One region of the Streptomyces sp. NPDC000151 genome, then DNA from elsewhere that is predicted to be linked to it. Evidence: predicted binding sites of a transcription regulator. Region 1 holds the regulator's gene; the other holds the start of a gene.
The links. The regulator HrcA, encoded in region 1, represses chaperone genes, less so after heat shock. The targets are predictions, from matches to a motif close to TTNGCACTCNGNNNNNCNGAGTGCNAA.
Positions count from the first base shown of each region.

Region 1 (3,404 bases):
GCCTGCAGCGTCTTGCGGCCGGGGCAGCCGAAGGTAAAGGAGACCACCGGCACGGGGTCCTCGCGCAGGACGGCGAGCTTGGCGTCGTACCCGTCGTCGGCGGAGCCCGCGGTGTCGCCGAGCTCCGTCTCGTACCAGGTGGCCTCGCCCGCGAGCTGTTCGCGGTAGACCTCGACGGCGGCCGCGTCGGCGAGCTCGGGCTGCGGCATGAAGAGGTTCACGCCGAAGGGGCGGTCGGTCAGCCCGCGCAGCTGCTTGATCTCCTGGTACATGCCGTCGGCCGTCTTGTATCCGGCCGCGAGGAAGCCCAGGCCGCCGGCCGTGCTGACGGCGGCGGCCAGCTCGGGACACGAGGCGCCACCCGCCATGGGGGCCTGCACGATCGGATGGCGGCACAGATCGGTCAGCGCGGTGGGCATGACCACATCGTGTCACGCGGCACGGCCGCCCCTTGAATCGGGGCGACCGTGCCGCGCAGTGCCTTCCCGGGGGACCACCCCGGCCCCCCGGCCTTACTGCCTACCGCCCGTTGAAGGCGTCTTTGAGGCGCGAGAACAGTCCCTGCTGGCCCGGCTGGAACTGCCCGGTGGGCCGCTCCTCGCCGCGCAGCTTGGCGAGCCGGGTCAGCAGCTCCTCCTGCTCGGCGTCGAGCTTGCCCGGGGTCTGGACCTCGACGTGGACGATCAGGTCGCCGCGACCGCCGCCGCGCAGGTGCGTGATGCCGCAGCCGTGCAGCGGGATCGACTGCCCGGACTGGGTGCCGGGCCGGATGTCGACGTCCCGTACCCCGTCCAGCGTCTCCAGCGGACACTTCGTGCCCAGCGCCGCCGCGGTCATCGGGATCGTGACCGTGCAGTGCAGGTCGTCGCCGCGCCGCTGGAAGACCGGGTGCGCGACCTCGTGGATCTCGACGTACAGGTCGCCGGCCGGGCCGCCGCCGGGGCCGACCTCGCCCTCGCCCGCGAGCTGGATGCGGGTGCCGTTGTCGACACCGGCCGGGATCTTGACCGTGAGCGTGCGGCGGGACCGGATGCGGCCGTCGCCCGCGCACTCGGGGCACGGGGTCGGCACGACCGTGCCGAAGCCCTGGCACTGCGGGCACGGCCGCGAGGTCATGACCTGGCCCAGGAAGGACCGGGTGACCTGCGAGACCTCGCCACGCCCGCGGCACATGTCACAGGTCTGCGCCGACGTGCCGGGCGCCGCGCCCTCGCCGGAGCAGGTCGTGCACACGACCGCCGTGTCGACCTGGATGTCCTTGGTCGTACCGAACGCGGCCTCGTGCAGCTCCACGTCCAGCCGGATCATGGCGTCCTGGCCGCGGCGGGTGCGCGAGCGCGGCCCGCGCTGCGACGCCGTGCCGAAGAACGCGTCCATGATGTCGGAGAAGTTGCCGAAGCCCGCGCCGAAGCCGGCACCGCCGGCGCCGCCGCCCTGGGACATCGGGTCGCCGCCGAGGTCGTAGACCTGCTTCTTCTGCGGGTCCGACAGCACCTCGTAAGCGGCGTTGATCTCCTTGAACCGCTCCTGGGTCTTGGGATCCGGGTTCACGTCCGGGTGCAGCTCGCGCGCCAGCCGCCGGAAAGCCTTCTTGATCTGGTCCTGCGAGGCGTCGCGGCTGACACCGAGGACCGCGTAGTAGTCCGTGGCCACTTACGACTCCGCCAGGATCTGTCCGACGTAACGTGCCACTGCGCGTACCGCTCCCATCGTTCCGGGGTAGTCCATGCGGGTCGGTCCGACCACGCCGAGTTTGGCGACTGCCTCGTCGCCCGAACCGTAGCCGACTGCGACGACCGATGTGGAAGTGAGGCCTTCGTGAGCGTTCTCGTGCCCGATGCGCACGGTCATGCTCGAATCCTTCGCCTCTCCCAGCAGCTTGAGCAGCACGACCTGCTCCTCAAGTGCCTCCAGCACCGGCCGGATCGTCAGCGGGAAATCATGTCCGAAGCGCGTGAGATTGGCGGTACCGCCGATCATCAGCCGCTCTTCGGTCTCCTCCACCAGAGTCTCCAGCAACACCGACAGCACTGTCGAGACCGTGCCCCGGTCCTCCGCCTCGAAGGACTCGGGAAGGTCCTGCACCAGCTGCGGGACGTCGGTGAAGCGGCGGCCCACGACCCGGCTGTTCAGCCGGGCCCGCAGGTCCGCCAGGGACGTTTCGCCGAACGGCGCCGGGCAGTCGATCATGCGCTGCTCGACCCGTCCGGTGTCCGTGATCAGGACGAGCATCAGCCGGGCCGGGGCCAGCGACAGCAGCTCGACGTGCCGGACGGTGGACCGGGTCAGCGAGGGGTACTGGACCACCGCGACCTGCCGGGTCAGCTGCGCGAGCAGCCGTACCGTACGGGCCACGACGTCGTCGAGGTCCACCGCGCTGTCGAGGAAGCTGTGGATCGCCCGGCGTTCCGGGACGGAGAGCGGCTTGACGGCCGCCAGCTTGTCGACGAAGAGGCGGTAGCCCTTGTCGGTGGGGATACGGCCCGCGCTCGTGTGAGGCTGGGCGATGAAACCCTCGTCCTCCAGCGCGGCCATGTCGTTGCGGACCGTGGCCGGCGAGACGCCGAGCCGGTGGCGCTCCGTGAGCGCCTTGGAGCCGACGGGCTCCTCGGTGCCCACGTAGTCCTGGACGATGGCACGCAGCACTTCGAGTCTGCGTTCGCTGAGCATCGCGTACACCTCCAGTCCCGCGCTCTCCCCTGGCCTCTGTGGCCGCCTGCCCGGCCGGGGTCCGGCCGGCTGTCCCTGGCACTCGACCGGTCCGAGTGCCAAACCCTGAACCAGTGTACGGCCGGGTAGCACGGCCAGGGCAAGGCCGGGCACCGCGGCACGCGGCCCGGCGGGCCACCGTATCGCGCCGCGGCGGCTCCGTGTCCCCCGGATACGCCCAGGTCAGCCGGTCGGCCGCGGGCGATTTCGCGCTATACGGGCTAGCGTCGCGGTATGCGCACGAGTTGGGAAGAGGCAGGGTGGGAGCGGCTCGCCGACGGGGTCGCCAGGCGCCGGCTGCCGCACTGGGACGCCACGGTCGGCGTCGTGGCCGGTACCACCGGCGTCCTCCTGGTCGATACCGGGTCCGGGCTGGCCGAGGGCGCCGAGCTGCGCCGCCAGGTCCGTGGCGTACTGGGCCGTGAGGTGACCCATATCGCACTCACCCACCCGCACTTCGATCATGTACTGGGCACGGCGGCGTTCGCGGGTGTGACGGTCTTCGGCGCGACCGGCATGGGCGAGCTGCTGCGCCGCGAGCCGGAGGCGCTGCTCGCCGACGCGGTACGGAACGGGGCCGACCCGGACGCGGCGGCCGAGGCGGTGGACACCCTCGTGGTCCCGCAGCACGCGGTCTGCGGCGAACGCACGCTGGACCTGGGCGACCGGCACGTCCTGCTGGCGAACGTGGGTCC
Region 1 covers NZ_JBEPFC010000016.1:67,312-70,715, forward strand. The annotation lists gene ABT381_RS08005 (nitronate monooxygenase) at 1-419, opposite strand, end outside; gene dnaJ (molecular chaperone DnaJ) at 520-1,653, opposite strand; gene hrcA (heat-inducible transcriptional repressor HrcA) at 1,654-2,670, opposite strand; gene ABT381_RS08020 (MBL fold metallo-hydrolase) at 2,944-3,404, shown strand, end outside.

Region 2 (3,404 bases), on a different contig from region 1:
ACGCGGCGGGCGGTGCCCAGCACGTCCAGACCGGCCTGGTCGAGCTTGAGGCCGACCTCCTCGGCGATGACGGTCGCACCGGTGAGGGTGGCCATGTCGCCGAGCATCGCCTTGCGGCGGTCACCGAAGCCGGGGGCCTTCACGGCGACGGCGTTGAAGGTGCCGCGGATCTTGTTCACGACCAGGGTCGACAGGGCCTCGCCCTCGACGTCCTCGGCGATGATCAGCAGCGGCTTGGAGGAGCCGGCCTGGATGACCTTCTCCAGCAGCGGCAGCAGGTCCTGGATCGAGCCGATCTTGCCCTGGTGGATCAGGATGTACGGGTCCTCGAGGACGGCCTCCATCCGCTCCTGGTCGGTGACCATGTACGGGGAGAGGTAGCCCTTGTCGAAGGCCATGCCCTCGGTGAAGTCGAGCTCCAGGCCGAAGGTGTTGGACTCCTCGACGGTGATGACACCGTCCTTGCCGACCTTGTCCATCGCCTCGGCGATGAGCTCGCCGACCTGCTTGTCCTGGGCGGACAGGCCGGCCACGGCGGCGATGTCCGACTTGGAGTCGATCGGGCTGGCGGTCGCGAGGAGGTCGTCGGACACGGCCTTCACGGCGGCGTCGATGCCCTTCTTCAGGGCGGCCGGGGAGGCACCGGCGGCGACGTTGCGCAGACCCTCGCGGACCAGGGCCTGGGCCAGGACGGTCGCGGTGGTGGTGCCGTCACCCGCGATGTCGTTGGTCTTGGTCGCCACCTCCTTCACCAGCTGGGCGCCGAGGTTCTCGTACGGGTCGTCGACCTCGACCTCGCGCGCGATGGTGACACCGTCGTTGGTGATGGTGGGGGCGCCGAACTTCTTGTCGATGACGACGTTGCGGCCCTTGGGGCCGATCGTCACCTTGACCGTGTCGGCAAGCTTGTTGACGCCGCGCTCGAGGGCGCGACGGGCGTCCTCGTCGAACTTCAGAATCTTCGCCATGAGTTACGTGTCCTTAGTCGTACTCTCAACGAAATGCGCCCCTGCCCCGGGTGGTGAGACGCGGGAACCAGGGGCGCAGATCAGAAAAGCTGGGTGCAGTACTGGTGTCCGAGGTGAACCCGGACTCCCGGCTTACTTCTCGACGATCGCGAGAACGTCGCGGGCCGAGAGGACGAGGTACTCCTCGCCGTTGTACTTCACCTCGGTGCCGCCGTACTTGCTGTAGAGCACGACGTCGCCGACGGAAACGTCGAGCGGAAGACGGTTACCGTCCTCGAAGCGGCCCGGGCCCACGGCCAGGACAACGCCCTCCTGGGGCTTCTCCTTGGCGGTGTCCGGAATGACCAGGCCCGAAGCCGTGGTCTGCTCGGCGTCGAGCGGCTGGACCACAATGCGGTCCTCGAGCGGCTTGATGGCAACCTTGGAGCTGGCGGTCGTCACGATCCGACCTCCCCCTTCGGAGATCTCACGGGGTTAACTGTCTGAGGTGGCGACCAGGTGGATCCGTCGTCGCGGGTGCCGGACCTGCCCGTCGCTGTGTTTGGCACTCTCCAGTGGTGAGTGCCAGCGCCGAGACTATGACGCGGTTAGCACTCGGTCAAGCGGAGTGCCAACGTGGCTTCGAAAGAGATCCGTGACCTGCCCCAGAATGGGCCGGGTGAACCCTCTCGACTCCTTCTCCGCGCTGCTCACCGACGAGGGCCGGGCGCTGCTGTCCGGCCTCCGCGACCACGACCCCGCGCAGGAACTCGCCACCGCCACCCGGCTGCGCCGCGAGCACCCGGCCGAACTGGTCTCCGCGGCACTCGGGCAGGCCCGGCTGCGGCAGCGGGCAGTCGCGAAGTTCGGCGCCGAGGACGCGTACCGGATGTTCTTCACCCCGAACGGCGTCGAGCAATCCACCCGCCGCACCGTCGCCGTCCACCGCGCCGCGCGGCTGGCCGCGCTCGGCGTACGGTCCGTCGCCGACCTGTGCTGCGGCATCGGCGGCGACGCGATCGCGTACGCCCGGGCCGGCATCCGGGTCCTGGCCGTGGACCGCGACCCGCTCACCGCCGAGGTGGCCCGCGCGAACGCCGAGGCGCTGGGCCTGGCCGACCTGATCGAGGTGCGCTGCGCAGACGTCACGGAGATCGACACGAGCCCGTACGACGCCGTCTTCGTGGACCCGGCGCGGCGGGGCGGCCGCGGCCGCGTGTTCGACCCGGAGGCGTACTCCCCACCGCTCTCCTGGGCGATCGAGGCGGCCCGCAAGGCCCCGCACGCCGCCCTCAAGATCGCCCCCGGCATCCCGCACGAGGCGATCCCCGAGGACGCCGCCGCGGAGTGGATCTCGGACGGCGGCGACGTGAAGGAGGCCGTGCTCTGGTTCGGCACGGACCCGGGCTCGGTACGGGCCACCCTGCTCCCCTCCGGCGCCGCGCTGCACACCACAGCGCCGCTCCCCGACCCGGCCGTGCGCCCGGTGGGCCGCTACCTCTACGAGCCGGACGGCGCCGTCATCCGCGCGCACCTGGTCGCGGAGGTCGCGGCGGAGCTGGACGGCGGCCTGATCGACGAGACCATCGCGTACGTCACCGCCGACGAGCTGCGCCCCACCCCGTACGCCGCCGCCTACGAGATCACCGACGAGCTGCCTTTCAACCTCAAGAAGCTCAAGGCACTCCTCCGGGAGCGCGAGATCGGCGTGCTGACGGTCAAGAAGCGCGGCTCCGCCGTCGAGCCGGAGGAGCTCCGCCGCAAGGTGAAGCTCCGCGGCCCGCACTCCGCCACGGTCCTCCTCACCCGCGTCGCGGGCGCCCCGACGATGCTCATCGGCCGGCCGGCGACGCCTCGATGAGGAGGCCGGCGCCTCAGCAGTACGGCCGACGGCCGCTCACGAGTACAGGTTGTCCTTGCTGATCTCGTGCACGTGATCGTGGTCGTGGCCATGACCGTGGCCGTGGCCCTGGCTGTGCGGTACGCCGTGGCGGTGACGGTGCTCCGGGGCCGGGACGTGCGGCTCGGTGACCGGGAGGGAGGAGTCGGCGGACAGCTCCCAGGCGGAGTGCGGGCGGTTCCGGGCGACCATCTCGGCGCCCAGGGCCGCGACCATCGCGCCGTTGTCCGTGCACAGCTTCGGGCGCGGCACGCGCAGCGTGATGCCCGCGTCCTCGCAGCGCCGCTCGGCCATCGCGCGCAGCCGGGAGTTGGCCGCGACGCCGCCGCCGATCATCAGGTGGTCCACGCCGTGGTCCTTGCAGGCCCGTACGGCCTTGCGCGTCAGCACGTCCACCACCGCTTCCTGGAAGGACGCGGAGACGTCGGCGACCGGCACCTCCTCGCCGGCCGCGCGCTTGGCCTCGATCCAGCGGGCCACGGCGGTCTTCAGGCCGGAGAAGGAGAAGTCGTACTTGGGGTCGCGGGAGCCGGTGAGGCCGCGCGGGAACGCGATCG
Region 2 covers NZ_JBEPFC010000115.1:16,171-19,574, forward strand. The annotation lists gene groL (chaperonin GroEL) at 1-968, opposite strand, end outside; gene groES (co-chaperone GroES) at 1,101-1,409, opposite strand; gene ABT381_RS26295 (THUMP-like domain-containing protein) at 1,627-2,808, shown strand; gene tsaD (tRNA (adenosine(37)-N6)-threonylcarbamoyltransferase complex transferase subunit TsaD) at 2,845-3,404, opposite strand, start outside.
Region 2: a site for HrcA is predicted at 1,556-1,582, ahead of groES (co-chaperone GroES). Genes of this name have one in related genera too.